2 regions of the Streptomyces sp. NPDC030183 genome follow, and region 2 is predicted to be linked to the other one. Evidence: riboswitches for the same ligand, from Rfam matches in the RefSeq annotation. Region 2 holds a riboswitch; the other holds the start of a gene.

Region 1 (14,990 bases), on a different contig from region 2:
CGATGGCCCGCGTCGGAAAAGTGCGGGACAATCTGGACGGGTGAAGTCGGCTAGACCGTGTCTCTTCAAGGAGGACGCTTCCGACATGAAGGCCGTTGTGATGGCCGGAGGCGAGGGCACACGCCTTCGCCCCATGACCTCGAGCATGCCCAAGCCGCTCCTGCCCGTGGCGAACCGCCCGATCATGGAGCACGTACTGAGGCTGCTCAAAAGGCATGGGCTCAATGAGACCGTCGTTACCGTTCAGTTCCTGGCGTCCCTCGTCAAGAACTACTTCGGCGACGGTGAGGAGCTCGGGATGGAGCTCACCTATGCCAATGAGGAGAAGCCACTCGGAACAGCCGGGAGCGTGAAGAACGCCGAGGAAGCGCTGAAGGACGACGCCTTCCTCGTCATCTCCGGTGACGCGCTGACCGACTTCGACCTCACCGAGCTCATCAATTTCCACAAGGAAAAGGGCGCGCTCGTCACCGTCTGCCTGACCCGGGTGCCGAACCCGTTGGAATTCGGCATCACGATCGTGGACGAAGAAGGCAAGGTCGAGCGGTTCCTGGAGAAGCCCACCTGGGGGCAGGTCTTCTCGGACACCGTGAACACCGGCATCTATGTGATGGAGCCCGAAGTCTTCGACTACGTCGAGGCCGATGTGCCCGTCGACTGGTCCGGAGATGTCTTCCCGCAGCTGATGAAGGAAGGCAAGCCGGTCTACGGCTATGTCGCCGAGGGCTACTGGGAGGACGTGGGCACGCACGAGAGCTATGTGAAGGCGCAGGCCGACGTCCTGGAGGGCAAGGTCGACGTCGAGATCGACGGGTTCGAACTGTCTCCCGGCGTGTGGATCGCCGAAGGCGCCGAAGTGCACCCCGACGCCGTGCTGCGCGGGCCGCTGTACATCGGGGACTACGCCAAGGTCGAGGCCGGCGCCGAGATCCGCGAGCACACCGTGGTCGGCTCGAACGTCGTCGTGAAGAGCGGGGCGTTTCTGCACAAGGCCGTCGTGCACGACAACGTGTACATCGGGCAGCACAGCAATCTGCGTGGCTGCGTGGTCGGGAAGAACACCGACATCATGCGAGCCGCGCGGATCGAGGACGGCGCCGTGATCGGTGACGAGTGCCTCGTCGGCGAAGAATCGATCATCCAGGGGAACGTCCGTGTGTACCCCTTCAAGACGATCGAGGCCGGTGCCTTCGTCAACACCTCGGTGATCTGGGAGTCCCGCGGACAGGCGCATCTCTTCGGCGCCCGCGGTGTGTCCGGGATCCTGAACGTGGAGATCACCCCGGAGTTGGCCGTGCGGCTGGCCGGGGCCTATGCCACGACGCTCAAGAAGGGTTCGACGGTCACCACCGCCCGTGACCACTCCCGAGGCGCGCGTGCCCTCAAGCGGGCGGTCATCTCGGCGCTCCAGGCCAGCGCCATCGACGTACGGGACCTGGAGAACGTACCGCTGCCGGTGGCCCGGCAGCAGACCGCTCGCGGCAGTGCCGGCGGGATCATGATCCGGACCACGCCCGGTGTGCCGGACTCCGTCGACATCATGTTCTTCGACAGCCAGGGAGCGGACCTGTCGCAGGCCAGCCAGCGGAAGCTGGACCGGGTGTTCGCGCGCCAGGAGTACCGGCGTGCGTTCCCGGGCGAGATCGGCGACCTGCACTTCCCGGCCAGTGTCTTCGACTCGTACACCGGGTCCCTGCTGCGGAACGTCGATACGACGGGGATCGCCGAATCCGGGCTCAAGGTCGTCGTGGACGCGTCCAACGGCAGCGCCGGTCTCGTGCTGCCGAGTCTGCTCGGCAAGCTGGGCGTCGACTCGTTGACGATCAACCCCGGTCTGGACGAGTCCAGGCCGACGGAGACGGGCGACATGCGGCGCTCGGGGCTCGTGCGGCTCGGTGAGATCGTGGCCTCGTCGCGGGCCGCGTTCGGAGTGCGGTTCGACCCCGTCGGCGAGCGGCTGTCCCTGGTCGACGAGAAGGGACGGATCGTCGAGGACGACCGGGCCCTGCTGGTGATGCTCGACCTGGTGGCCGCCGAGCGGCGGAGCGGACGTGTGGCCCTGCCGGTGACCACCACGCGGATCGCGGAACAGGTCGCGGCGTACCACGGCACGCAGGTCGAGTGGACGACCACCTCGCCGGACGACCTGACGCGGGTCGGCGGGGACGAGACGACCATCTTCGGCGGTGACGGGCGCGGTGGATTCATCGTGCCGGAGTTCAGCAGCGTCTTCGACGGGACGGCGGCCTTCGTACGGCTCATCGGCCTGGTGGCGCGCACACAGCTCACGCTGAGCCAGATCGACGCGCGGATTCCGCGGGCCCATGTCCTCAAGAGGGACCTGGCGACGCCGTGGGCCGTCAAGGGCCTGGTCATGCGCCGGGTCGTGGAGGCCGCCGGGGATCGCTTCGTGGACACGACCGACGGCGTGCGGGTCGTGGAGACCGACGGGCGGTGGGTGATGGTCCTGCCGGACCCGGCGGAGGCCGTCACGCATCTGTGGGCCGAAGGACCGGACGACGCCTCGGCGCAGGCCCTGCTGGACGAGTGGTCGTCGGTGGTGGACAGCGCCGGACGCTGAAACACCCGCACACCCGCGTGCCGGACAAGTGCCCCCAACGGGGCCTGTCCGGCACGTGGGTGGGGCCATTCGGAGGTAGGGGGCGCGACGTGCGACGATGTGCGGCATGCCGCAGCAGCCCCCCGTTCGGAGCACACCCACGCGCCCGTCGCGTCCGGACGCCTCCATGTCGCTGCTCAACAACGTCATGGACCACAGCCTCGACGACGGGTACGCCGAGGCAGCCGCCCGGAAGAAGGCCGACGGCACCGGCGGCATGCCGAAAACCGTCCGTGCGAAGCTGAGTCTCGCCGTCGGGCTGGTGCTCGCCGCCCTGGTGGTGACCGTGGGCGCGGCGCAGGCGCGGATAAGCGCCCCGGTGGTCGCCAAGGAGCGCGAGGAGCTCATCGACCGCATCCAGCAGCAGACCGCGGCCGCGGACAAGCTGGAGGACTCCGTCGACGATCTCCGTGACGACGTGAGCGCCCGGCAGCGCGAGGCGCTCAAGGACGGCGGCGGCAGCGAGCAGGGCGAGCTGGTGGGCATCCTGTCGGGCGCCGTCGAGGTGCACGGCCCCGGCGTGAAGCTCGTCGTCAACGACTCGAAGAACGCCAGCCAGGGCGGTGACGGCGGCCCGCGTGAGACCTCCGGGTTCTCCGACACCGGGCGCGTCCGGGACCGGGACATGCAGCGGGTCGTGAACGGGCTGTGGGCGTCGGGCGCCGAGGCCGTCTCGATCAACGGGCAGCGGCTCACCGCGCTGTCGGCGATCAGGGCCGCGGGCGACGCCATACTGGTCGACAACAAGCCGCTGGTGCCGCCGTACACGGTCCTCGCGGTGGGGGACGGGCAGCGGCTGAGCACCAGGTTCCAGAACAGCCCCGACGGGCTGTATCTGCATGTCCTCCACGAGAACTTCGGGATCCGGACGAGCATCTCCGTCGAGGACGACGTCAAGGTGCCGGCCGCGCCGAGCGTGATCGTACGAACAGCAGAACCGAGCACTAGGAAGGGCACATCGTGATCGCCGTACTGGGCCTCGTCCTCGGAGTCGTGGCCGGACTGTTGGTCCGGCCCGAGGTACCCGCGGTGGTCGAGCCGTACCTCCCCATCGCTGTCGTCGCGGCCCTGGACGCCGTGTTCGGCGGTCTGCGCGCCATGCTGGACGGGATCTTCGACGACAAGGTCTTCGTGGTGTCGTTCCTGTCCAACGTGGTCGTGGCCGCGCTGATCGTGTTCCTGGGTGACAAGTTGGGTGTCGGCGCCCAGCTGTCGACGGGTGTCGTGGTCGTGCTCGGTATCCGCATCTTCTCCAACGCCGCGGCGATCCGCCGGCACGTGTTCCGGGCGTGAGGCCGATGAGCGAGAGGGACGAGACGCCGAGGCCGACGGCGGGCGCGGGCGGGGGAGCGGAGGACGAACCGACGACCCGGTTGCGCCGTGAGCTCCCGCAGGAGGTTCCCGTCACGGCCACCGAGGGACCCGGCAGGGCCGCGCCCGACGAGGAGAGTCGGCTGACCGGGCGGCAGCGGCTGGCCCAGGGGTTGTGGCCGCCGCGCTTCACGCGGGCCCAACTCATCGTGGCCGTCCTGCTGTTCGGCCTGGGCTTCGGTCTGGCCGTCCAGGTGGCCTCCAACAACGACGACAGCGCGCTGCGCGGCGCACGCCAGGAGGATCTCGTCCGCATCCTCGATGAACTGGACGACCGAACTCAGCGTCTGGAGGAGGAGAAGCAGGGTCTCGAGGATCAGCGCACCGAGTTGGAGAACAGCTCGGACCAGGCCGAGGAGGCACGCAAGCAGACCGTCGAGAAGGAACGGCAACTCGGCGTGCTCGCGGGCACCGTGGCAGCGCAGGGACCCGGCATCACGCTGACGATCAACGACACGAAGGGAACGGTCGAGGCGGACATGTTGCTCGACGCGATCCAGGAGCTGCGCGCGGCCGGCGCGGAGGCGATCCAGGTGAACGGCGTACGCGTCGTGGCCAGCACTTTTCTCACCGAGTCCGGTAAGGGAATCAGTGTCGACGGGAACAAGATCACCCAGCCCTTTCGTTTCAAGGTCATCGGCAACCCGCAGGACCTCGAGCCCGCACTGAACATCCCCGGAGGCGTGGTGCAGACACTGGAGAAGGAGCAGGCCACCGTGGCCGTGGAGCGGGCTGACAAGATCGTCGTGGACGCCTTGCGAGCGGCGAAGCGGCCTGACTACGCTCGGTCGTCCTCCCAGTGAACCGCAGGTGCATAGGGGTCGTCCGGCGAGGGCATGAGGTTGCGGGGGGTCGGCGCACCGAATGGGTGGTGCGTGGTGGAAACTGTCTGGTGGAAACGGACGTTGTGAGGATGTCCGGGTCGGCCGGTGTGTTCAGTCAGGGTTCGTCCTGCCCCACGGGCGGGTCTGTTTCGGTCAAGGGGAATCGCCCGTGAAGTTGTTTGCGAAGTTGTTCGGCAAGAGCGCGCGAGAGGGCAGCGACAACGCGACCTCCCGCCACCGCGCGCAGCCTTCGGAGGCGGAGGGCCAGGGCGGCGAGCGCCCGCTGTTCCGGGACCAGGTCGCTGGTCCGGGCGGTGACATTTCCGGAGGTCAGGGCGCGCCGTCTGTTGACCCTGCCCAGTCGGGCCGCATAGGTTTCGGGGACCCGTCAGCCTCAGGTACGGGTGGAGGGTTTGCCACCGACCCGTATGCGTCCAATGCCCCGGCGGGGCAGCCGCGGCAGGAGGATCCGTCGATGTCGGCCCTGGTGTGTACGAGGTGCGGTAACCGCAACGCGGAGAACAGCCGCTTCTGCTCGAACTGCGGCGCCCCGCTGCGTCCCGGCGCGGTGCCGGAGCGTCCGTCCGAGACGACCTCCACGATCTCCATCTCCGGCCTCGAGGCGTACGACTCCGAGACGACGGGGCAGACGCAGCTGCCGGCGCTCTCCCCGGAGGCCCAGGCCGCCGTCGACGCGCTGCCGCTCGGCTCGGCGCTCCTCGTCGTGCGCCGCGGGCCGAACGCGGGCAGCCGGTTCCTGCTCGACAGCGACCTGACGACGGCGGGCCGTCACCCGCAGAGCGACATCTTCCTGGACGACGTCACCGTCTCCCGCCGACACGTGGAGTTCCGCCGGGCTCAGGACGGCTCGTTCACGGTCGCCGACGTCGGCAGCCTGAACGGCACGTACGTCAACCGCGAGCGGATCGACCAGGTCGCCCTGCACAACGGTGACGAGGTGCAGATCGGCAAGTACCGGCTGGTCTTCTACGCGAGCCAGCGGGGTTACTGACCCGCCCCCGGACTCGATCCGGGGGGAAACCCCAGGGAAGGTCCATGCTTCGAACAACGAGCGGTGGTGCCGACCACGGCACCACCGCCGCGGACAGTGGCCTGATGAGCATCGGCACGGTGCTGAATCTGCTGCGCGAGGAGTTCCCCGAGGTCACGATCTCCAAGATCCGTTTCCTGGAGTCGGAGGGGCTCATCGAGCCGCAGCGGACCCCCTCGGGGTATCGCAAGTTCAGCGCCGGGGACGTCGAGCGTCTCGGACACGTCCTGAGGATGCAGCGGGACCACTATCTGCCGCTCAAGGTGATCCGTGAGCACCTCGCGGCCTTGGAGCGGGGCGAGGACGTCCGGCTGCCGTCGGTGGGCCGCCAGCGGGACATCGGCGACGGGGAGCGCCTGAGCGAGCTCTTCGGGGAGCCCGAGGAGCCCACCGCCGCCCGGGTCGGGCGCGCCGAGCTGCTCGCCGGCGCCGGGATCGGCGAGGAGCAGCTGGCGGAGTGGGAGTCGTACGGGCTCGTGGTGCCGCTGCCGGACGGCTCGTACGACGCCGAAGCCCTCACGGTGGCCACGCTTGTGGTGGAACTGGGGCGGTTCGGTATCGAGCCGAGGCATCTGCGGGTCATGAGGGCCGCCGCCGACCGTGAGGCGGGCCTCGTGGAGCAGGTGGTCGCCCCCCTGCGCCGTCACCGTAATCCGCAGACCAGAGCGCATGCGGAGGACCGTACGAGGGAGCTGGCGGGGCTCACGGTCAAGCTGCACGCCGCGCTCGTGCAGAGCGCGCTGGGTGTCCGGCTCCGCTGAAGCGGTGTGTTCGCCTGTGGCGGATCGCCCGGCCGATCTGTGCTCGACTACCCAAACATCCCGAGCACGGCCTAGGGTTGCTGTGTGAACGAGCTCGATGTCGTAGGTGTCCGGGTCGAAATGCCCTCCAACCAACCGATCGTGCTCCTGCGTGAAGTGGGAGGCGACCGGTACCTCCCCATCTGGATCGGGCCCGGGGAGGCGACCGCGATCGCCTTCGCCCAGCAGGGCATGGCCCCCGCGCGACCGCTGACCCACGACCTGTTCAAGGACGTGCTGGAGGCCGTCGGTCAGGAGCTGACGGAAGTGCGCATCACGGATCTGCGTGAGGGCGTCTTCTACGCGGAGCTGGTCTTCGCCAGCGGTGTCGAGGTGAGCGCCAGGCCCTCCGACGCCATAGCGCTGGCGCTGCGCACCGGGACGCCGATCTTCGGCAGTGACGGGGTGCTCGATGACGCGGGCATCGCGATCCCGGACGAGCAGGAGGACGAGGTGGAGAAGTTCCGCGAGTTCCTCGACCAGATCTCGCCGGAGGACTTCGGTACCAGCAGCCAGTGAGGCTGGGCGGCGGTGGCGTGGGGCCTCGCGGGCGCGGGGCTGTCGGCCCGTGTCGAGCGGCTGGGCCGCCGTCGAGCGACCGAGGGCGGATGGACCGCCGGGCCGCCCTGTCGTCGGGAGGCACTGTCGCGAGTCGAACGAGGGGGCGGTGTCCTGGGGGCCCGGTGCCCGACGCGTGCCGATGCGGTGTCCTGCGGTTCCGCTTAGCACATTCGGCTAGCCTTTCCCCGCGGAAGGGCACGGGAAACCACTCTCAGGGTGATTATCACTCGGCGTGCCGAGTGTGGCGGTCGTTGACGCACCCCTGGTGGCTGCCTACCGTCGAGAAGGCAGGTCAAGGACGGAGGTCGGCGTGAGAAGCAGCGGCGACGGTACGGCTGGGGGTGCCCCCGGACGCAGCCTGGGGGAGAGCGGCTCGTACCCTCCCCCGAGCGCTCGGCTCCGCTCGGGCAGGGGTTATCCGCCTTCCGGCGGCGCGGCCGGCCCCGTCCCGCAGTTGCCGACGGCTGTCCAGGCCGGCGCGGAGGCGGAACCCGAGCCGCACGAGAACGTCGGTTACCGCGGCCCCACCGCGTGCGCCGCCGCCGGCATCACCTATCGGCAGCTCGACTACTGGGCCCGTACCGGCCTGGTGGAGCCCAGTGTGCGGTCCGCCCACGGGTCCGGGACGCAGCGGCTCTACAGCTTCCGGGACGTGGTCGTCCTCAAGATCGTGAAACGGTTCCTCGACACCGGTGTCTCCCTGCAGAACATCCGCACAGCCGTCCAGCACCTGCGTGAGCGGGGCTTCAGCGATCTGGAGCGGATGACGCTGATGAGTGACGGTGCCACGGTCTACGAATGCACCTCGCCGGACGAGGTGCACGCCCTGCTCCAGGGCGGTCAGGGCATCTTCGGGATCGCCGTCGGGGTCGTCTGGCGTGATGTGGAAAACGCTCTCTCCCAGCTGCACGGGGAGCGGGTCGACACGGGCGAGACACTGGTGCGCCCCAACCCGGCGGACGAACTGGCCCGCAGGCGGAACAAGGCGGTCTGAGCGCGGAGGCCAGGGGCAGGTCTCGTGCCTGGCCTGGCAGGGCATTGTCAGTGGTGTAGGGCAGCATCGGAGATGTGAGAACCGCGCCCACGATCCTGCATCTCGACATGGATGCCTTCTACGCCTCGGTGGAGCAGGCATCCAAGCCGAGTCTGCGCGGGAAGGCCGTCATCGTGGGCGGGCTGGGGCCCCGTGGTGTGGTCGCCACCGCCTCGTACGAGGCGAGGGTCTTCGGGGTGCACTCGGCGATGCCCATGGCGCAGGCGCGTCGGCTCGCGCCGAACGCGGCGTACCTCACGCCGCGCTTCACCTTCTACCGGGCGATCAGCCAGCAGGTCATGGGGCTGCTGCACGCCCTGTCGCCGCTGGTCGAGCCCCTGAGTCTGGACGAGGCGTTCGTGGACCTGGAGGCCGGGGGAGTGGCCTGGGACGAGGCGTCGGCGCGCGGGACAGGGGTGCGGCTGCGTCAGGAGATACGAGCGGTGACCGGGCTGACCGGGTCCGTGGGGCTCGCCGCGTCCAAGATGCTCGCGAAGATCGCCTCCGAGCAGGCCAAGCCGGACGGGCTGGTGGTCATCGAGCCCGGCACTGAGCGGGCGCTGCTCGGGCCGATGTCCGTGCGGATCCTCCCCGGCGTGGGACCGGCGACCGGCGACCATCTGCGGCGCGCCGGGATCACGACCGTCGAGGAGATCGTGGAGGCGGGCGAGGACGAGGTCGTACGGCTGCTCGGGAAGGCACACGGGCACGGGCTGTACGCGATGGCGCTGGCGCGCGACGACCGGGCCGTGGTCGCCGAGCGGGACGCGAAGTCCGTGTCGGTGGAGGACACCTACGACGTGGACATCCATGACCGGGTGCGGGTCCGGCTGGAGGTGCAGCGGCTCGCGGACCGGTGCGTGCGGCGGCTGCGGGCCTCCGGTCTCTCGGGGCGGACGATCGTGCTGAAGGTACGGCGGTACGACTTCTCGACGCTGACCAGGTCGGAGACTTTGCGGGGGCCGACGGACGACCCGGCCGTGGTGCGGGAGGCCGCGGCGCGGCTGCTGGAGGCCGTGGACACCACCGGCGGGGTGCGGTTGCTGGGGGTGGGCGTCAGCGGGCTCGCCGACTACACCCAGGAGGATCTGTTCGCCCAGGCCGCGGGGGAGCCGGAGCCTGCCGAGGACGAGCCGGCGGCGGAGGTCGTCGCGGAGGAGAGCGCCGCCGTCGAGCGGCGGTGGTCGGCCGGGCACGACGTCCGGCACGCCGAGTACGGGCACGGGTGGGTGCAGGGGAGCGGGCTCGGGCGGGTCACCGTGCGGTTCGAGACGCCCGAGGACACGGAACCGGGGCGGGTGCGGACGTTCCGGACGGACGACCCCGATCTGGAGGCGGTGGATCCGCTGCCGCTGGTTCCGGGGGGACCGGTGCGGCCGTCGGAGGCGGTGCCCGTGCCGGGGCCCGGAGCGGAGCACGAGGGCGGGGCCGGGAGGGCGGCGGGTTGAAAGGTTTCGGGGTGTCGCGGGTCGAGATGGAGGGTGAGGGGGCGGGTGTCGGTGCCCCGGGGCCAGTGCGGGTCAGGGGTCTTCCTGGCCGGCGACGTGGCCGAAGTCGTGGTCCAGGGGAGGCGGCGGCGCTATGTCCAGACCGTAGTGGTGGTAGAGCTGGAGCTCCTGCTCGGGGGAGAGATGGCGGCCGACGCCGAAGTCGGGGGCGTCCTTGATGAGGGCGCGGTCGAAGGGGACGCGGAGGGAGCCCTCGACGAGTTCGCTGGGCTCAAGGGGGATGAAGGCGTCGCGGCCGAAGAGGCCCATGCGTATCGCGGCCCATTCCGGGATGCCCGTCGCGTCGTCGAGATAGACCTCGTCCACTGTGCCGATCTTGGTGCCCTTGCGGTCGAACGCCTTGCGGCCGATCAGGTTGCGCGGATCGATGTCGGTCTGCACGGGCCCTCCAAGTGGTCGCCATGGGGGTTGCAAATCGTTCCTCACCACTACGAAAAGGCACAACTGGGAAGGCGGCCACTCGAAGGCACGTGCGTTGACCGCGCTGATACGCTGGCAGCGGCTGTTGAACCCGTGCGGGAGAGTCCTCCGGACACCATCCGGAGGCGCCGAAGGAGCAAATCCTCCCCGGAATCTCTCAGGCTCACGTACCGCACGGACGAGGCCACTCTGGAAAGCAGAGCGGGTGTCGACGGTTTCCGCTCTCACCGACGGTGAAAGCCGGTCCCTACCCGGATCGGTGAAGCTCTCAGGTCGAGATGACAGAGGGGGAGGCCGTCGGGCACCCGTGCCGTGGTGCCCTCGAAGGTCGCGTCAGACCAGGAGGCCTCCGCAATGACCGCCCACCGCATCCCGCTCGCAGAGCTCGAACAGGGCATCCCGTTCGAGCGGCGTCACATCGGACCCGACGCCGAGGCCCGGGCCAAGATGCTCGCCCACGTCGGATACGGCTCGCTCGACGAGCTGACGGCCGCCGCGGTCCCCGATGTGATCAAGAACGCCGAGGCGCTGAAGCTGCCGGGCGCCCGTACCGAGGCCGAGGTGCTCGCCGAGCTGCGTTCGCTCGCCGACCGCAACCAGGTGCTGGGCTCCATGATCGGGCTCGGCTACTACGGCACCTTCACCCCGCCGGTCATCCTGCGGAACGTCATGGAGAACCCCGCCTGGTACACGGCCTACACGCCGTACCAGCCCGAGATCTCCCAGGGGCGGCTCGAGGCGCTGCTCAACTTCCAGACCATGGTCGCCGAACTCACCGGCCTGCCCACCTCCGGCGCCTCCCTGCTCGACGAGGGCACGGCAGCCGCCGAGGCCATGGCGCTGTCCCGGCGCATGGGCAAGAACAAGAAGGGCCTCTTCCTGGTCGACGCGGACGCCCTGCCGCAGACCATCGCCGTGATCGAGACCCGCGCCGAGCCCACCGGGGTCGAGGTCGTCGTCGCCGACCTCAGTGACGGCATCCCCGCCGACATCGCCTCCCGCGAGATCAACGGCGTGCTCCTGCAGTACCCCGGCGCCTCCGGTGCCGTACGCGATCTCAAGCCGGTCATCGAGCAGGCCCACGGGCTCGGCGCGCTCGTCACCGTCGCCGCCGACCTGCTGGCCCTCACCCTGCTGACCCCGCCCGGTGAGCTGGGCGCCGACATCGCGGTCGGCACGACGCAGCGGTTCGGTGTGCCGATGGGCTTCGGCGGGCCGCACGCCGGCTACATGGCCGTGCACGAGAAGTTCGCGCGCAGCCTGCCCGGACGGCTCGTGGGCGTCTCCGTGGACGCGGACGGGCACAAGGCGTACCGGCTCGCCCTCCAGACGCGAGAGCAGCACATCCGCCGCGAGAAGGCCACCAGCAACATCTGCACCGCCCAGGTGCTGCTCGCCGTGATGGCCGGCATGTACGCCGTCTACCACGGGCCCGAGGGGCTGCGCACCATCGCCCGGCGTACCCACCGCTACGCCTCCGTCCTCGCCGCGGGGCTCGCCGCGGGCGGGATCGAGGTCGTGCACGGCGCCTACTTCGACACGCTGACCGTGCGGGTGCCGGGACGGGCCGCCGAGGTCGTCGAGGCCGCGCGGCAGCACGGGGTGAACCTGCACCTCGTCGACGCCGACCGGGTGTCCGTCTCCTGCGACGAGACCACCACGCGGGCGCAGCTGGGTGCCGTGTGGACCGCGTTCGGGGTGGAGGGCGACGTCGAGGACCTCGACGCCGTCGCCGAGGACACGCTGCCCGAGGCGCTGCTGCGCTCCGACGACTACCTCACGCACCCCGTGTTCCACGAGCACCGTTCCGAGACCGCGATGCTGCGCTACCTGCGCCGCCTCGCCGACCGGGACTACGCCCTCGACCGGGGCATGATCCCGCTGGGCTCCTGCACGATGAAGCTCAACGCGACCACCGAGATGGAGCCGGTGACCTGGCCCGAGTTCGGGCAGCTGCACCCCTTCGCGCCCGCCGCGCAGGCGCAGGGCTATCTGACGCTGATCCGCGAGCTGGAGGAGCGGCTCGCCGAGGTCACCGGGTACGACAAGGTGTCGCTCCAGCCGAACGCCGGCTCGCAGGGCGAGCTGGCCGGTCTGCTCGCCGTACGCGGCTACCACCGGGCCAACGGCGACGACCAGCGGACCGTGTGCCTGATCCCGTCCTCCGCGCACGGCACCAACGCCGCGAGCGCCGTGATGGCCGGCATGAAGGTCGTCGTCGTGAGGACCGCCGAGGACGGCGAGATCGACGTCGAGGACCTGCGGGCGAAGATCGAGCAGTACCGCGACGAGCTGTCCGTGCTGATGATCACCTACCCGTCGACGCACGGTGTGTTCGAGGAGCACGTCGCCGACATCTGCGCCCAGGTGCACGAGGCGGGCGGCCAGGTCTACGTCGACGGCGCCAACCTCAACGCCCTGGTGGGCCTTGCCAAGCCCGGCCACTTCGGCGGTGACGTCTCGCACCTGAACCTGCACAAGACGTTCTGCATCCCGCACGGCGGCGGTGGCCCCGGTGTCGGGCCGGTCGCGGTCCGGGAGCACCTGGCGCCGTACCTGCCGAACCACCCGATGCAGCCGGCGGCCGGCCCGGAGACGGGCGTGGGCCCGATCTCGGCCGCCCCGTGGGGTTCGGCGGGCATCCTGCCGATCTCGTGGTCGTACGTCCGGCTGATGGGCGGCGAGGGCCTCAAGCGGGCCACGCAGGTCGCCGTGCTCAGCGCCAACTACATCGCCAAGCGGCTGGAGCCGCACTACCCGGTGCTGTACACCGGCCCGGGCGGGCTCGTCGCGCACGAGTGCATCGTCGACCTGCGGCCGCTGGCGAAGACGACCGGGGTGAGCGTCGACGACATCGCCAAGCGGCTGATCGACTACGGCTTCCACGCGCCGACGATGTCGTTCCCGGTGGCCGGGACGCTGATGATCGAGCCGACCGAGTCGGAGGACCTCGCCGAGCTGGACCGGTTCTGCGACGCGATGATCGCGATCCGCGCGGAGATCGAGAAGGTCGGCTCGGGCGAGTGGCCCGCCGACGACAACCCGCTGCGGAACGCGCCGCACACCGCGGCCGCGCTCGGCGGCGAGTGGAGCCACGCGTACACCCGCGAGGAGGCCGTGTTCCCGGTCGGCGTCAAGCCCGCCGACAAGTACTGGCCGCCGGTGCGCCGGATCGACCAGGCCTTCGGTGACCGGAACCTGGTCTGCTCCTGCCCGCCGCTGGACGCCTACGAGGAGTAGTCAGCCGCGGATACGCGTCGGGGCCGGTTCGGAGAGTGCTTCTCCGGCCGGCCCCTCTTGTGTCCGGGCGGGCGTCCGCTGCGGGACGCTCGCCCTGTGCGCACCTCTCGCGGCTCAGGCCGCCGTCATCACCGTGCCGCTGTCGAGCGGGCGGTGCGGGGCGATGATCTGACCGTCGGGAAGGAGCTCACCGGTGTCCTCGAAGAGCAGAACGCCGTTGCAGAGCAGGCTCCATCCCTGCTCCGGGTGGTGCGCCACGAGTCGGGCGCCTTCCCGGTCGGCGGATTCGGCGGTCGGGCACGGTGGCTGGTGCTGGCACATGGTTGTTGGGATCTTTCGCTCTGTCGTGAGTGGTGAGATGACTGTGGTGTCTGTTCCGCGGCGTGAAGCCTCGCTCATGGCCGCCCCCCGTTGTGATGATTCGGTCCGGTCCCCAGTGTTGCCCCACGGGCGTCAGTCCGCAGGCATTTCGCAGCACGGCTTTCTCACAGCTTGATGACGCATCCTCCACGCGGACGGTTCATCGGAACTCCCCTGTCCGTTCGGGTGGTTCGCCATGGTCGGATGGGACTAGTCGGACGGGGGAGGCGGACCATGAATGGCTCGTTCGAGCGTATTGCCACGCGTTAGAGCGGAATGCCGCGCCGATGGCAATGGCTTACCCCGCCGCCCGGATATCGGCGGCGGGGTAAGCAACGGTGCGAATGAGGCGCGGCCGCCCGGGCTCAGGCGGGCGACCCCATGAGGGGGGCGGGGGTCAGGCGGGTGGTCAGGACCGGGAGGAGGTCGGCCACCCGGTGCGGACGGTGGGCCGCGATCCCGGGTGGGGCCGGAGCCAGCGGGACGAGGAGGTCGGTCGGTGCCGGGACGCCGGTGGCGCCGTCGGCGGTGGTGTCCGCGTGCAGCCACAGAGTGAGCATGTACAGCTCGGGCACGGACAGCAGGCGGGGCTGGTACGGCTGTTGCATGAGGTCGGCCTGGCGCAGGGCGAGTTCGGTGGAGGCGATGTACGGGCCCTCGAAGAAGTGCGAGAAGGCCCATCCGTCGGGGGTGAGGCGGGTCTCGGCGGCGGCCAGGGCGCGGTCGCCGGAGCGGATCAGGAAGCGCCAGCCCGCGAGCCGAGTGCTGCCGGCGCCCTCGGGAGTGATCCGGTCGAGTACGTGGACGGGCAGCGGAAGTTCGGGAGTGGCGGGACCTTGGGCGCTTCGCAGGGAGGGAGTTCGGGCCTCGCTGACGGCGGTGGGAGATCCGAGTGCCGTGAGGACGGTGCGCAGGGCGGGCGCGGGAGCCGGGGGGACAAGCAGCGGCATGGTGGGTCGCCTCTCATTCGACAGGCACGGTGGCGCGAGGGCGGGGGCGGACGGCGCTGTCAGCTCTCGGGGATCGGAGAGACGGGTGCCCGGGGTCCGGTGCGTGGATTAGGGGTCCGCCGTGCGGGCTCCGACGGCAGGACCGAGGAACCGCGAGCGCCGACTCTCAGCCTCGTTTGCGAAGTTTATACGACGCATGTTCAATCAGTGTTTCGCCTAGCTGTCTTTGATATGAAGAGCAAGGCGGTATCA
Region 2 (14,990 bases):
TCGACGGTCTGCTCTTCGGCCTGCCGAGCTGGAGCGCGTCACCGGCCCTGGGCGAACTGTGGCGGCTCCTGTCGCAGACGTACGTGGAGGGACTGAAGGGCTGGGTCACCGCCCATGTCCTCGACGGCACCACCCAGAAGAGCGTGCTCACGACGATCGAGTGGCCCCGGCTCAAGGCGCAGATCGCGGCCAACCAGGTCGACGGTCTCGACATCATCGTGTACCGCGCGGTGCCCGGTCCGGGCGGCTCCGACCACGTCCTCGTCCCCGTCGACTCCTTCCCGGTCCGCACCCAGGACGAGTTCGACGCCGTACCCAAGGCTCCCGTCGACGGCACCGACGAGACGGCCCGCGCGGAGTGGGAGCGGACGCAGCGCCAGGTCGACCTGGAACAGCGGAAGGCGCTGGTCCGGGTCTACTCGCGGGACGACGAGATCGAGCGGATGAACCACTACGTCACGGAGGTGCTCGGCAGGAAGCACGGCCCGGGGCTCGTCTTCCGCACGTCCACGACTCCCCGGAACACGCCCGCGGGAACCTTCGCGCCTTCCCCGACCGGGTCCGGCCCCGGATCTCCGTGACCCAGGACGACCAAAGGGGCACCGCCCGGCGCCCGTTGGGGAACGAACCGTGCCCAGGAGCCACCTGACCGGCGGGATCCCCCTGGCTAGCGTCCAGGTGGTGAGCCTGTGGACTCCCTCGAACGCCCGTCCGCGACTGTGGACCCGGGTGCCACGACACACCGATGACCAGGAGTGGCCGACCGTCCGCTCCTCGAAGGGCTGAACGTTGAACCTGTGGACCTCCCTGGAACCCCCGTCGGCCACGGTGGATCCGGGCGCCAGCACGACCGTGCGGCTGAAGTTGCGCAACACCGGCGATGTGGTGGACGAGTACCGTTTCGAACCGGTGGGCGACATCGCGCCGTGGGTGACGGTGGAGCCGCAGACGCTCCGTCTGTATCCGGGGACGACGGGGACGGTGGAGCTGTCCTTCGCCCCGCCGCGGACATCGGACGCGACGGCCGGGCCGAACCCGTACGCGGTGCGGATCACGCCGACGGAGCATCCGGAGGCGACGACGGTTCCCGAGGGGAACCTCACCATCACCCCGTTCACGGAAGTCCGCGCCGAGTTGGTGCCGCCGACGGTGAAGGGCCGCCTGCGGGGCCGCCCGAAACTGGCGGTGGACAACCTGGGCAACACCAAGGTCACCGCCTCGGTCAGTGGCAGCGACACGGGTGATCAGCTGTCGTACGACATCCATCCGAGCAACGTGCAGATCGAGCCCGGCCGGGCCGCGTTCGTGAAGGCGACGCTGAAGCCGCGGCAGATCATCTGGTTCGGGTCGAAGGAGGAACGGCCCTACACCTTCGCCGTGAAGCGGTCGGGGGCCGTGCCGCTGGACGTCGAAGGCACGTACGTCCAGCGGGGCTTCCTGCCGGGCTGGCTGGCGACCTTCCTCGGCCTCCTCCTCGCGTTGGCGATCACCTTCGTCATGCTGTGGATCACCCACAAGCCGCAGGTCCGCAGCACCGCCACCGAGAAGCTCGACAAGGCCGCCGTCAGCACCGTGCCACCCAGCCCGCAGGCACCCCCCTCGCCCGCGCCGCCGCCCACCTCCAGCGCTCCCGCCGCGCCCCCGCAGACCGCCGAGCCGGAGAACGAGGGCGCCGGCGGCGGCAGCGGCGGCGGCTCGGGCGGCGGGTCCGAGGAGAAGAAGAAGGCCCCGAAGCCGACCGCCGCCACCGCGGTCCGCAAGCTCGCCGCGACCGATCCGGGCGGCAGGCACATCTGCTACCGGGCCTTCGTGGCGGGCAAGGGCTGGACGGCACCGGAGTGCGACGGCGACATGGCCGGCACGGTGGGCCAGAACCGGCCGCTCACGGCCCTGAACATCGCGGTGTTCGGTGTGGGCGGCACCGCGAGCGCCGCCTTCGTCCACAACCCGCAGTCCACCGACGGCCGGGGCCACTACGTCGAACCGTGGTCGGGCGCGCCCGACGGCAGCGACAACTACATCGGCGACAGCAAGAAGGACGCCCCCGCCCTGCTGGGCTTCACCCTCAACGTGGACGACGGCGGCGGCGCGGTCTGCCAGGCCGTCCACCAGCGCGACAAGGGCTGGGCCGGCATGGCCTGCGACAAGCCGAACGAGGGAGACCGCTGGACCTTCGGCGGCACCCTCGCCAACGACATCTGGGTGGAGGCCGTCCGCTTCACCGTGTGAGACACCGCCGGCCGGGCTGCGCCCCGGCGACCCCGTCTTCCGCTGCCTGCCCTGGCTGTGCGGGGGCGGGGCGGGGGCGAGCCCCGGGCCCCGTACCCGTACGCCGGCCCGGCCGAACGGCGGCTACCAGCCGCCCTCGCCCGGCACCAGCCGCCCGGCCTTGCGGTACTCGCGCTCCGCGCCGTCCCGCAGGTCGGCGGAGGTGACCTGGTCGCCGCGCCCCGCCGCCGCGTAGGCGGCGGTCACCACCGCGCTGCGGATGGAACCGCCGGCCAGCTCGAAGTCACGGGCCACCCCGCCCGGGTCGGTGTCGTCGGCGCACGGCACCGACGCGAGGCTGTGCCGCCACAGGGCCAGCCGCTGACCGGCGTCCGGGAACGGGAAGTCCACCACCATGTCCAGCCGCCGGGTGAACGCCTCGTCGATGTTGGCCCGCAGGTTGGTGGTGAGCAGCGCGATGCCGTCGAACGCCTCCAGCCGCTGCAACAGATAGGCGCTCTCCATGTTGGCGTACTTGTCGTGGGAGTCCTTGACCTCGGAGCGCTTGCCGAACACGGCGTCCGCCTCGTCGAAGAGCAGCACGGCGTCGGTGCGGTCGGCCTCCGTGAAGATCCGTTCGAGGTTCTTCTCCGTCTCGCCGACGAACTTGTCGACGACCGAGGACAGTTGGACGACGTAGAGGTCCAGGCCGAGATCCGCGGCGACGACCTCCGCCGACAGCGTCTTGCCGGTGCCGGACTCGCCCGCGAAGAGCCCCAGCACGCCGTGGCCCCGGCCGCCGCCCGCGCTGAGCCGCCAGTCCCCGAGCACCCGGTCGCGGTGCCGGGCCCGCAGCGCGAACTCCCGCAGTTGGGCGAGGGGCTTGTCCGGCAGGACGAGGTCGCCCCAGCCGACGTCGGGCCGGATCCGGCGGGCGTGCCGTTCCAGACCGGACGCCGACTGCTGCCGGGCCGCGCGCCGCAGATGGGCGGCGGTCACCTCCGTACCGTCGAACGCGGCGAGGTCCAGGGCCGCACGGGCCGCCCGCTCGATCCGGTCCCCGCCGAGCCGGTACGGGGCCACGGCCGTGGCCAGGTCGAACCCCGGCCCCTCCGCGCCCGCGCCGAGCGCGGTCGCCCAGGCGTCCGCGGCGGCCGCGTACGGGCGGGGCGCGTCGAGGACCAGCGGGTCGACGTCGGCCCACTGCGGGTCGTACGGCCGGGGATCGACGCACACCACGGGTGGGTGACGGTGCCGCGCATCGCGCACACCGGCCGGGACCAGTGCGCGCAGCAGCGGGCCCGGACGCTCGGGCAGGGGCGACACGACGATCGCGCGTCCGCTCAGCCGGGCCTCGCGCAGCAGCCGGGGGAGGAGGCCGGACCATGGGTCGCCGTCCTGGGCGGGCTCGGTCGGAGGGGTGAGGTGCAGGGCCTCCAGGCCCGCCGCGCGCAGGGCGGCCGCCGCGCACAGCAGCCCGTCCCCCTCGCGGTGCTCCCGCAGATGGACGGCGAGCGGACCGGCGGCCAGTCGGGCGGCCAGCTTGGCGGTGAACGCGCCTCCGGGCACGAGCGACTCCGCGGGCGGTGGCAACGGCCGGACATGAGCGGCGAGCGCGGCGTCCGGGGTGTCGTCGCCGAGCAGATGCGCGACGAGCCGCTCGGGCACGGCCAACGCCCGGCTGAGGAACGGGCGTTCGGGGTCCTCGACGGTCAGCAGGCCGAGCGCGCCGAGCGGCGCCGACGGGTGGAACCGGGCCCGCCCCGCGGCGCGGTGCACCGGCACCCCGCACAGATCGAGGGCGAGCCCCACGCTCGCCCGCCGCCGGCTGACGTCGTCGTTCAGATACCCGTACAGCTGCTCGAAGGAGCGGTCCACGTCGGGGGCGAGCGCGATGAGCAGGATCCCCGTGTCCAGCTCGTCGAGCCCGAGCCGCCCGGCCAGCCGCGCCAGCCGGTCCTCGGGCCCGTCGTACGCGGCCCCCGCCCCTTCGGCGCCCGGTGGCACGGAGGTCAGCAGATGCCGTACGGCCTCCTCGGAGAGGTAGAGCCCGCGCAGCGGGTCGGAGGCGGTCGGGTCGACGGCGGCCCGCCGGTCCACCAGCCGTGACACCCGCTCACGGAGCCGGCCCAGCCGCACCAGGAGGGGATCGTCGGTGGCGCCCCGCCGGGGCGCGGCGGGGCGCGTCGCTCCGTCGGGTTCCACGGGGGCGTGCGTGCTCACTCGGCCCGCTCCACCGGGACCACGGGGCCGCTGCCCGTCGCGGGGGCGGGCGCCAGGTGCCGCGGCCGGTGCCGCCGCTCGGGCGAGTCGGACGTCGTGCCGTCCATGGTGCGGACGCGGACGGCCGCGCCCTCCGTGACCGGGGGACCGGCGTCGTACTCGGGGAAGGCCGGGAAGGGCGCCGTGACCACGAGGTCGAGGGACGGCTTCAGCTCACCGCCCAGCGCGGACCAGATCTCCGCGAGGGAACGGGACTCCGTGTGGAGCCCGGCCACCGTGAGCGGCACCGACAGCCCCAGCGCGCCCAGCGCGCCCGGCAGTTCGTCCGGCGGCAGCAACTCGCGCGGCAGCAGCGTCGCCAGCACCGCGGAGAGCAGCCGGTGTTCGTCCTGCGGCTGCTTCGTCCAGGCTGTGACCAGGTACGACAGCCGGAACCAGCGGGGCGGCTGACGGCGCCGCACCACGATGTCACGCTCGTCGCGGACGGGCATGTGGCCCCGCTGCCGCCGGGAGACGTCCTCGCGGATGTCGTACAGATACGTGTTGATGGTGGGCGCGTTGCGCCGGGCCGCCCAGTCGCGTGTCGGTGCCTCGAAGGACACCTCGATACCGGAACCGACCAGGGCGCCGCTCCCGATCAGCCCCTTGAGGACCTCGTCCACCTCGTGGATCACCGTCGTGCTCCCGTGCCGTGCGCCCTGTCGTCCGTCCGTCCGCCGATCGTGCCCCGAGCGGGGCCCGTCCCCGCAGGCACGCCGGGGACGACCCGGGGGCAGAGCGCGCTGCCCGGCGGGCCCGATGCGACTGCCTGTTCGATCAGAGGTAGCCTTCCCGGAGGGCATACGCCACGGCATGCGCCCGGTTGCGCAGGTGCAGTCGGGTGGTCAGACCATGCATCACGTTCTTGACGGTGCGTTCGGAGTAGGAGAGCTTGCTCGCGATCTCACCGGTGTCCAGTCCCTCGGCGACGAGCCGCAGTACGTCGATCTCCCGCGGCACGAGGCCCGACACGGGCGCACCCGGCCGGCCGGTCACGGAACGCTGCAACGAGCCGACCTGGTTGATCAGTCGCCCCAGCAGATCGGCGGGCAGATCGCCGTCACCGCGCGAGGCCGCGAGCACCGCCTGCGACAGCCGGTGCGCGGTCGCCTCGTGGCGCCACACCACGGCCCCGACGCCGCACTCGATGACGTCGAGCAGTTCCGTCTCACGGATCGCGCTCACCACCAGCACCGCCCGCGCGCCGTCGCTGCGCACCAGTCTGCGGAGCGTCGCCAGCAGGGTCTCGTCCGGTGTCTCACCGATCAGGACGGCCACCGTGCCCGGCCTCGGCTCACCGCCCTCGACCAGGTCGATCACCGGGTGCCCGCCCAACTGGCTGAGCACCCCCGCCCGGGAGAGCGGATCCGGGGTGTGGACCACGACCGGGATCCGGCGCCGCGCCATGGTCGTGGCCGTCTCCGTCTCCGCCGTCGGTAATGAGCTGGGCAACCGATTCTCCTGTGTGCGCGTGGGGGGAGGCTCCGCCGACCGGACCACCGGCCGGACGACCGAGCGGACCGCCGACCGTAAGACCGACCTGATCACCGGCCGGGCTACCCGCCGGTTCGCCTGCCGGATCACCGTGCGGGCCGCGGACCGGGCCGGCCGACGGTGCCGGATGCACCGCTGGGGACCAGGTGACCGATGGGCTCGAACCACACTTCTGTGCGCCGACCTCCGTGCGCAATCGTGGAGCACCACGAGATCGACCACGAGATCGGCCACGACACCTCCACGGCGGCCCCCTTCACCGCCGTCCCCCGTCCGTGACCCCGCCGGCCCCCGTACCCGACCCGCCCGGTGCCGTACGACCCGGTCGGCCGGAACGGGCGCACCGAGTCCGACCGGAATCGGTGCACCGCGGCGGGCGTCGGCCCGTCTACCGAACGGAAGACGACACATCCACGACAGGAGGCAGTGATGTGCGCACCGGAACGGCTCCTCGAACGCCGTGACACCCTGGAGCTGCTGGCTGCCGAGGCCGCCCGCGCCCGCGCGGGCTCCGGCCGTCTGATCGTGCTCAGGGGGGCCACCGGCACCGGCCGCACCGCGCTCCTGGAGGCCGCGGCGGAACAGGCGGCGGCACAGGGCATGCGGGTCCTGCGGGCCCGCTGCTCGCCGGAGCACACTTCCATCCCACTCGACACCGTCTACCAACTCCTCGCCCACGCACCCGAGTTCGGCGCCGTCGCGGGCGAGGCGCCGGACCCGCCCGGCACCCCGCCGCACCGGGGCAGGTCCGCCCGGCTGTGGCGGCTGCTCCGCTCCTACGCCGACGAGACCCCGCTGCTGATCGCCGTCGACGACGCGCACCTCGCCGACACCGCGTCCCGGCGCTGGCTCGTCGAGGCCGTCCGCTGGATCGACCACTTACCCGTGCTGCTCGTGGTGACCGAACGCAGCCAGTACGACATCGACCCACCGGCCGACGGCCTGACGCACGCCCTCTCCTCCGCCCTCGTCCACACCCGCACCCTCGCCCCGCTGAGCCCCGACTCCGCCGCGGAGCTGGTCCGTTCGGCGCGGGCCGGCGACACCGCACCGGAGTGGGTCGCCGACTGCGTACGGGCGGGCGCCGGCAACCCCCTGCTGCTGAGCGCCCTCCTCGACGACCTCCAGTCCACCGACCAGGACACCCTCCCGGACACCTGCGCCGCCCTGTACCCCGGCTCGTACGCCGCCGCCGTGTCCTGGTGGCTGGACAGCGCCGGGCCCGCCACCACCGAGGTCGCCCGCGCGCTCGCCGCGCTGGACGAGGACGGCCCCGGCACGGCCGACGCCGACCTGCTCGCCCGGACGGCGGGCGCCGACCCCGGCCGCGTACCGGGCTGGCTCACCGCCATGACCCGTCTCGGCCTGCTCCGCCCGGACCCCGAGGGCCGGCCCCGCTACGCCCATCCGCTGCTGCGGGACGCGGTCCTCGGCGGCTGGACCAGCGCCGCACGGCAACGCGCCCACCAGCGGGCGGCCGAGGCGATGCTGCGCCGCGGCGACCACGCCGAGGCCGTCGCCGGGCAACTGCTGCGGGCCGGTCCCGTCGGCGACACCTGGGCCACGGCCGCCCTGCTCGACGCCGCCGATCTGGCCGCCCGCGACGACCGCAGCGACGACGCCCTCGCCTATCTGCGCCGCGCCCTCGACGAGCCGATACCGCCCGCACGCCGCGCCGCCGTCCTCACCGAACTGGGCTCCCTGGAGTACGCGACCGTACGCTCCACGGCCGGGATACCGCGCCTCGCGGAGGCGATGCGGCTGCCCGGCCCGCCCCGCGACCGGGTGCGCGCGGCGGTCGCCCTCGGCACGGCGCTCGCCCGCCGCGGCGAGGCCCGCGCCGCGATCGACGTCCTGCGCGGACTGCGTGACGAACACCTGACGGGCCACCCCGACCTGGCCCGCACCGCGCAGACCGCGTCCGCGCTGCTGTCCGACCACGACCAGGGCGTACGGCAGGAGGTGTACCGCTGGCTGCGCGAGACCGCCGAACGGTCACCCGACCTCGTCGGCACGGCCGGGCAGGCCCTCCTGGTGCGCTACGAGTCGACGGCGGGCCTCACCTCGGCGGAGTCGGCCATGGACCGCGTCCGCGCCCTGCTCGCGCAGCCCGCCGACCCGCTGGAGGAGGCGTTCCTGCCGGGCACGGCGGCGGCCGTCGCCCAGTGGGCCGACCAGCTCGACGAGGCCGAACGCCTCGTCCGGCGCGGCCTCGCCGGCCAGCGCGCGTCCCTGCTCCACCCCATGCACACGGCCCTGCTGAACGTACGGATCGACCTGGCCGCCGCGCGCGGCGCCTACGCGGAGGTCCTCGCCGACCCGGAGGTGCGCCGCCCCGACGGCACCCCGCCGACGTCGGCCAACGCCCTCGCCCACGCCGTCGTCGCCCTCGTCGAGACCGGCCGCACCGAGGAGGCGGCCCGCCTCGCGGACGGCTTCGACCTGCAAAACGCCCCCGACAGCTGGGAGTTGAACCGCTTCCTCTACGCCCGGGGCGTCCTGCACTCGGCCCTCGGCGACCCGGCCGCCGCGCTCGACGACTTCCTGGAGTGCGGCCGCCGCCAGGCGGCACGGGATGTGGTCAGCCCCGTCGTCACCCCGTGGCGGACCGCCGCCGCCGAGTGCCAACTGGCCCTCGGCCGCCCCCGCGAGGCCCTCGCCCTCGCCGAGGAGGACCTCTGCCTGGCCCGCGTCTGGAACACCCCCCGCGTCCTCGGCCGAGCCCTGCGCACCCTCGCCACCGCCACGGGCGGCCGCCGGGGCATCCACCTGGCCGACCGCGCGGTCCGCATCCTCCACCAGGACGCGCACACGCCCCCGCGCACGGAGGAGCCGCCGCCCGCGTCGCAGACGGAATCCCACGCCGGAACGACGGGCGACGACACAGGCATGCCGGGCGCGGCCAGAGGAACGCCCGGCGCGGCCGAGACGGAACTGATCGCGGCGTTGACCGCGCAGGGACGGCTGCTCACGGAGGCCGGGGAACGGACACGGGCCCGCGACGCCCTCCGGGAGGCGGCCGCCCGCGCCGAACGGCTGGGCGCGGTCCGCGCCCGGGCGGCGGCGGAGGAGGCCCTGCGCGAGGGCGGCGCCCGCCGCACGACGACGGCACTGACCGGCCCCGACGCGCTGACCGCCGGAGAACGCCGCATCGCCGAACTCGCCGCGCAGAGCCGCACGAACACGGAGATAGCGGAGCTCCTCCACCTGGCCCGACGCACCGTCGAGACCCACCTGACCAGCACCTACCGCAAACTCGGCATCCGCCGCAGGGCAGAACTGAACGCAGCCCTCACCCCACCCGGTGGAGGTGACCGGTAGGCGTCAGCACTCGATGATGTTGACCGCCAGCCCGCCCCGCGCCGTCTCCTTGTACTTGACGCTCATGTCGGCACCCGTGTCCTTCATCGTCTTGATGACCTTGTCGAGGGACACCTTGTGGGTGCCGTCGCCGCGCATCGCCATGCGGGCGGCGGTCACGGCCTTCACCGCGGCCATGCCGTTGCGTTCGATGCAGGGGATCTGGACGAGGCCGCCGACCGGGTCACAGGTCAGGCCGAGGTTGTGCTCCATGCCGATCTCGGCCGCGTTCTCGACCTGTTCGGGGCTGCCCCCGAGGACCTCCGCGAGCGCGCCCGCCGCCATCGAGCAGGCCGAGCCGACCTCGCCCTGACAGCCCACCTCGGCGCCGGAGATGGAGGCGTTCTCCTTGAAGAGCATGCCGATGGCCCCGGCGGCCAGCAGGAAGCGGACGACGCCGTCCTCGTCGGCACCGGGGACGAAGTTGATGTAGTAGTGCAGAACCGCCGGGATGATGCCCGCCGCCCCGTTCGTGGGCGCCGTCACCACCCGTCCGCCGGCCGCGTTCTCCTCGTTCACGGCCATCGCGTAGAGCGTGATCCACTCCATCGAGCGCGCCAACGGGTCGCCCTCGGCCCGCAGCTGACGGGCGGAGACGGCGGCACGCCTGCGCACCCGCAGACCGCCGGGGAGGATGCCCTCGCGGGACATGCCGCGCGCGACGCACGTCTGCATCACCCGCCAGATCTCCAGCAGCCCCTCGCGGATCTCCTCCTCCGTGCGCCAGGCACGCTCGTTCTCCAGCATCAGCGCGGAGATCGACAGACCCGTCTCCTTCGTCAGGCGCAGCAGCTCGTCGCCCGTCCGGAAGGGGTACTTGAGGGCCGTGTCGTCCAGCTTGATGCGGTCCGCGCCCACCGCCTCCTCGTCCACGACGAAGCCGCCGCCGACCGAGTAGTACGTCTTCGAGAGCAGCTCCGCGCCGGACGCGTCGTACGCCCGGACCGTCATGCCGTTGGCGTGGTACGGCAGCGTCTTGCGGCGGTGCAGGACCAGGTCCTGGTCGAAGTCGAACGGGATCTCGTGGTCGTCGAGCAGCCGGATCCGGCCCGACTCCTTGATGGACTCCACGCGGTCGTCGGCCGACTCCACGTCCACCGTGCGCGGCGAGGCGCCCTCCAGACCCAGCAGGACGGCCTTGGGGGTGCCGTGGCCGTGCCCGGTCGCGCCGAGCGAGCCGTACAGCTCGACCCGTATGGAGGCCGTCGCGGACAGCAGCCGCTCCTTGCGCAGCCGGCGCGCGAACATCCGGGCGGCCCGCATCGGGCCGACCGTGTGGGAGCTGGACGGGCCGATGCCGATCGAGAACAGGTCGAAGACCGAGATGGCCACGGTGACTCCTCAGAACGGGGGTTGTGCGAGGGGGCGGGGCCCCGCGCCCACTGCACAGTGCGCGCGGGGCCCCCGAAGAACGGGGCGGTGTGCGTGCCGGTGAGCCCGGGTCACGTCCCTGAGCGGCGGCCGGAGTCCGGACGGTTCCGGCCGCCGCCGGGGGTCACTTCCCCAGGGTGGGGTAGAGCGGGTGCTTGGCGGTGAGGGCCTTGACCCGTGCCTTGAGGGCCTCGGTGTCGTAGGACGGCTTGAGGGTCTCGGCGATGATGTCGGCGACCTCGGTGAAGTCGGCGGCGGTGAAGCCGCGGGTGGCGAGGGCGGGGGTGCCGATGCGCAGGCCGGAGGTGACCATCGGGGGGCGGGGGTCGTCGGGGACCGCGTTGCGGTTGACGGTGATGCCGACCTCGTGGAGGCGGTCCTCGGCCTGCTGTCCGTCGAGGTCGGAGTCGCGCAGGTCGACCAGGATCAGGTGGACGTCGGTGCCGCCGGACAGGACGTTGATCCCGGCGTCGCGGGCGTCGGGCGCGGTGAGGCGTTCGGCGAGGATCTTCGCGCCCTCGACGGTGCGGCGCTGGCGGTCCTTGAACTCCTCGCCGGCGGCGACCTTGAAGGAGACGGCCTTGGCGGCGATGACGTGCTCCAGGGGTCCGCCCTGGAAGCCGGGGAAGACGGAGGAGTTCAGCTTCTTCGCGAACGTCTGCTTGGCGAGGATGATGCCGCCGCGGGGGCCGCCGAGGGTCTTGTGGGTGGTGGAGGTGACCACGTCGGCGTGCTCGACGGGGTTGGGGTGCAGGCCGGCTGCGACGAGACCGGCGAAGTGGGCCATGTCCACCCACAGGTACGCCTCGACCTCGTCGGCGATCCGGCGGAAGGCGGCGAAGTCGAGCTGGCGGGGGTAGGCGGACCAGCCGGCGATGATGACCTTGGGGCGGTGTTCCTTGGCGAGGCGCTCGACCCCGTCCATGTCGACCAGGCCGGTGGTGGTGTCGACGTGGTAGGGAACCACGTTGAACTGCTTGCCGGAGAAGTTCAGGCGCATGCCGTGGGTGAGGTGGCCGCCGTGGGCGAGGTCCAGGCCGAGGATGGTGTCGCCGGGCTGGGCGAGGGCGAAGAGGGCGGCCTGGTTGGCGGAGGCGCCGGAGTGGGGCTGGACGTTGGCGTACTCGGCGCCGAAGAGGGCCTTGACGCGGTCGATGGCGATCTGTTCGGTGACGTCGACGTGTTCGCAGCCGCCGTAGTAGCGGCGGCCGGGGTAGCCCTCGGCGTACTTGTTGGTGAGGACGGAGCCCTGGGCCTCGATGACGGCGAGCGGAGCGAAGTTCTCCGAGGCGATCATCTCCAGGGTGGACTGCTGGCGGTGCAGCTCGGCGTCGACGGCGGCCGCGACCTCCGGGTCCAGCTCGTGCAGAGACGTGTTAAGAAGCGACATGGGGCTACGACCTCTCAGCCGGTGATGAAGGCGGTGTACTCGTCGGCGGAGAGCAGGTCGCCCGGCTCCTCCGCGACCCGTACCTTGAACAGCCAGCCGCCCTCGAACGGGGCGGTGTTCACCAGCGACGGGTCGTTGACCACGTCCTCGTTGACCTCGGTGATCTCACCCGACACCGGGGAGTACAGGTCGCTGACCGACTTCGTCGACTCCAGCTCGCCGCAGGACTCGCCCGCGGTCACCGTGGAGCCCACCTCGGGAAGCTGGGTGTAGACGACATCGCCGAGCGCGTTGGCCGCGTGCTCCGTGATGCCCACCGTCGAGACGCCGTCCTCGGCGGCCGACAGCCACTCGTGCTCCTTGCTGTAGCGCAGCTGCTGGGGGTTGCTCATGGCCTGAATTCTCCTGTACGCGAGGGAGTGGTGATGAATGAGGGACTGCTGAAACCGCTGTTGAACAGGGCGGATGTGCCCTTTGTCACGCTCGGGCGCGCTGCCGTGCCGTTCCGCACGACGACGCCATGCCGCTTCTGAACGACGGTGAGCCGACTACGACGGTGTCACTTGGACCGCTTGTAGAACGGCAGCGCCACGACCTCGTACGGCTCGTGGCTGCCCCGGATGTCCACAGCGACCCCGGTGGTGCCCGGGGCGGCGTACATGGCGTCGACGTACGCCATCGCGATCGGCTTGCCCAGGGTGGGGGAGGGGGCGCCGGAGGTGACCTCGCCGATCACCTTGCCCTCGGCGACGACGGGGTACCCGGCGCGGGGGACCCGACGGCCCTCGGCGATCAGGCCGACCAGGACCGGCGGCTCGTGGTTGGCGTTCTCGGCGGCCTCGCGCAGCGCCGCGCGCCCCACGAAGTCGCCCTCCTTCTCGAACTTCACCACCCGGCCGAGCCCGGCGTCGAAGGGGGTCAGCTCGGTGGTCAGCTCGTGCCCGTACAGCGGCATGCCCGCCTCCAGGCGCAGGGTGTCCCGGCAGGACAGCCCGCACGGCACCAGGCCGACGCCCTCGCCCGCCTCGGTCAGCGCCTGCCACAGCTCGACGGCGTGCTCCGGCTTCACGAACAGCTCGAAACCGTCCTCGCCGGTGTACCCGGTGCGGGCGATCAGCGCCGGGACGCCGGCCACGGTGCCGGGCAGGCCCGCGTAGTACTTCAGGCCGTCCAGGTCGGCGTCGGTGAGCGCCTTCAGGATGCCGGGGGACTCGGGGCCCTGCACGGCGATCAGCGCGTACGCGTCCCGGTCGTCGCGCACCTCGGCGTCGAACCCGGCCGCGCGCTCCACCAGCGCGTCCAGCACCACCTGGGCGTTGGAGGCGTTCGCGACGACCATGTACTCGGTGTCCGCGAGGCGGTAGACGATCAGGTCGTCGAGGATGCCGCCGTCCTCGCGGCAGATCATGGTGTAGCGGGCGCGGCCCGTCTTCACGCCGCCGATGTTGCCCACGAGGGCGTAGTCGAGGAGCGCGGCGGCCTGCGGGCCGGTGACGGTGATCTCGCCCATGTGGGAGAGGTCGAAGAGCCCGGCCCGGGTCCGTACGGCGTTGTGCTCGTCGCGCTCGGAGCCGTAGCGCAGGGGCATGTCCCAGCCCGCGAAGTCGGTCATCGTCGCGCCGAGCGAGCGATGCAGGGCATCGAGCGCGGTACGGCGCGGTCCGGCGGTGGGGCTACTGCTCATCGGATCTGCTCCCAGGGCATGACGGGCGAGGACGGTCCTCCCCATCTGTCATCGGAACCTGAGAGGTTCACCTCGACCGTACGTTCTGATGACGCACCGGTGGTCGCGGTTTGCACCTTGGGTGGAGCCACTGGCGCAGCGGCTCGCTTTTCAGATGTGCCTCGCCCGCGCGGTATCTGGGCCTGAGAGATTCAAGGGAGGGACTTGCTCCTTCGGCGCCCCAGCGAGACTGCTGGGAGCTCTCCCGCGCGGATTCAAGCGGCCGGTATGCAGTTGGCGCGCACATCATTGCACGCATCGGCGCGGCACGGCAGGGGGAGGCTCCGGGACAGGGAGACCGCGCACGGGACAGGGGCAACGGTCCGTAGCACTCTTGTGGCAATACGAGGACTGAATCAGGAGCCATCGGGCATTACCTTCTCTTTACAGTCTGTGGGGATGGGTCTCCCGACCCCTGGGGAGGACGATCACGGTGAACAGGACCACGGCGTACGCGACGACCTCGGGCCTCGCCCTGCCCGAGCAGCCCGCCGGCCCGGCCGCCGCGGCCTGCGGCCCCTTCCCGAGGGCGGTCGTCCGCGACCTCAGGGAGCGTTCCGGGCGGAGCCCGCGCGTGCTCTCGTTCGGGGCGAACGACCTCGTGGTCGTCACCGGGCTCCCCGGCAGCGGCAAGTCGACCCTGATGCGGCGCGCGGTGCCGGGGCCGCGGATCGACTCCCAGGACACGCGTGACCGCTTCGACGCGCGCCTGGCGCGCGTCCTGCCGTACGCCGTGTACCGGCCGTTCGTGCGCCTCGCGCACTACGCCGGCCTCCGGCGCGCGCTGCGCTCCGGTGAGGGCGTCGTCGTGCACGACTGCGGGACCCAGACCTGGGTGCGGCGCTGGCTCGCCCGGGAGGCCGTCCGCAGAGGCGGCACCCTCCATCTGCTGCTGCTCGACGTCACCCCCGGCGAGGCGCGCGACGGGCAGCGGGAGCGGGGACGCGGGGTGTCCCGGTACGCCTTCGCCCGGCACAGGGGCGCGATGACCCGGCTGCTGCGGGCCGTGGAGGAGGGGCGCCTGCCGGAGGGCTGCGGGTCGGCGGTGCTGATCGACAGGGACGCGGCGGACGCGCTGAAGCGGATCGGCTTCGACGGCTGACAGCGGACCCCCTCCCGCCAGGGGGCCGGCGGCCGGCGGTCGGGCCGTCCCCTTTGTCGGCGGGTGGCATTAAGGTGCAG

What was found. Region 2 has a riboswitch for glycine ahead of gcvT (glycine cleavage system aminomethyltransferase GcvT). Riboswitches for the same ligand answer to the same signal wherever they lie in the genome.
Region 1: linked by a shared signal. The riboswitch ahead of gcvP (aminomethyl-transferring glycine dehydrogenase) and the one ahead of gcvT (glycine cleavage system aminomethyltransferase GcvT) in region 2 are both predicted to bind glycine.

The regions. Positions count from the first base shown of each region.
Region 1 is NZ_JBVIBK010000037.1:55,934-70,923, reverse strand. It holds gene ACZ4Z2_RS33650 (sugar phosphate nucleotidyltransferase) at 86-2,581, shown strand; gene ACZ4Z2_RS33645 (DUF881 domain-containing protein) at 2,679-3,584, shown strand; gene ACZ4Z2_RS33640 (small basic family protein) at 3,581-3,913, shown strand; gene ACZ4Z2_RS33635 (DUF881 domain-containing protein) at 3,919-4,794, shown strand; gene ACZ4Z2_RS33630 (FHA domain-containing protein) at 4,856-5,827, shown strand; gene ftsR (transcriptional regulator FtsR) at 5,872-6,627, shown strand; gene ACZ4Z2_RS33620 (bifunctional nuclease family protein) at 6,712-7,185, shown strand; gene ACZ4Z2_RS33615 (MerR family transcriptional regulator) at 7,538-8,221, shown strand; gene ACZ4Z2_RS33610 (DNA polymerase IV) at 8,296-9,708, shown strand; gene ACZ4Z2_RS33605 (PRC-barrel domain-containing protein) at 9,781-10,149, opposite strand; glycine riboswitch at 10,275-10,371, shown strand; gene gcvP (aminomethyl-transferring glycine dehydrogenase) at 10,543-13,428, shown strand; gene ACZ4Z2_RS33595 (DUF5999 family protein) at 13,543-13,749, opposite strand; gene ACZ4Z2_RS33590 (hypothetical protein) at 14,154-14,738, opposite strand.
Region 2 is NZ_JBVIBK010000031.1:57,999-72,988, forward strand. It holds gene ACZ4Z2_RS31195 (hypothetical protein) at 1-581, shown strand, start outside; gene ACZ4Z2_RS31200 (hydrolase) at 790-2,229, shown strand; gene ACZ4Z2_RS31205 (ATP-binding protein) at 2,353-4,431, opposite strand; gene ACZ4Z2_RS31210 (Pvc16 family protein) at 4,428-5,105, opposite strand; gene ACZ4Z2_RS31215 (helix-turn-helix transcriptional regulator) at 5,248-5,877, opposite strand; gene ACZ4Z2_RS31220 (AAA family ATPase) at 6,394-9,285, shown strand; gene ACZ4Z2_RS31225 (L-serine ammonia-lyase) at 9,289-10,656, opposite strand; gene ACZ4Z2_RS31230 (serine hydroxymethyltransferase) at 10,820-12,085, opposite strand; gene gcvH (glycine cleavage system protein GcvH) at 12,100-12,477, opposite strand; gene gcvT (glycine cleavage system aminomethyltransferase GcvT) at 12,645-13,769, opposite strand; glycine riboswitch at 13,805-13,929, opposite strand; glycine riboswitch at 13,930-14,026, opposite strand; gene ACZ4Z2_RS31245 (AAA family ATPase) at 14,236-14,910, shown strand.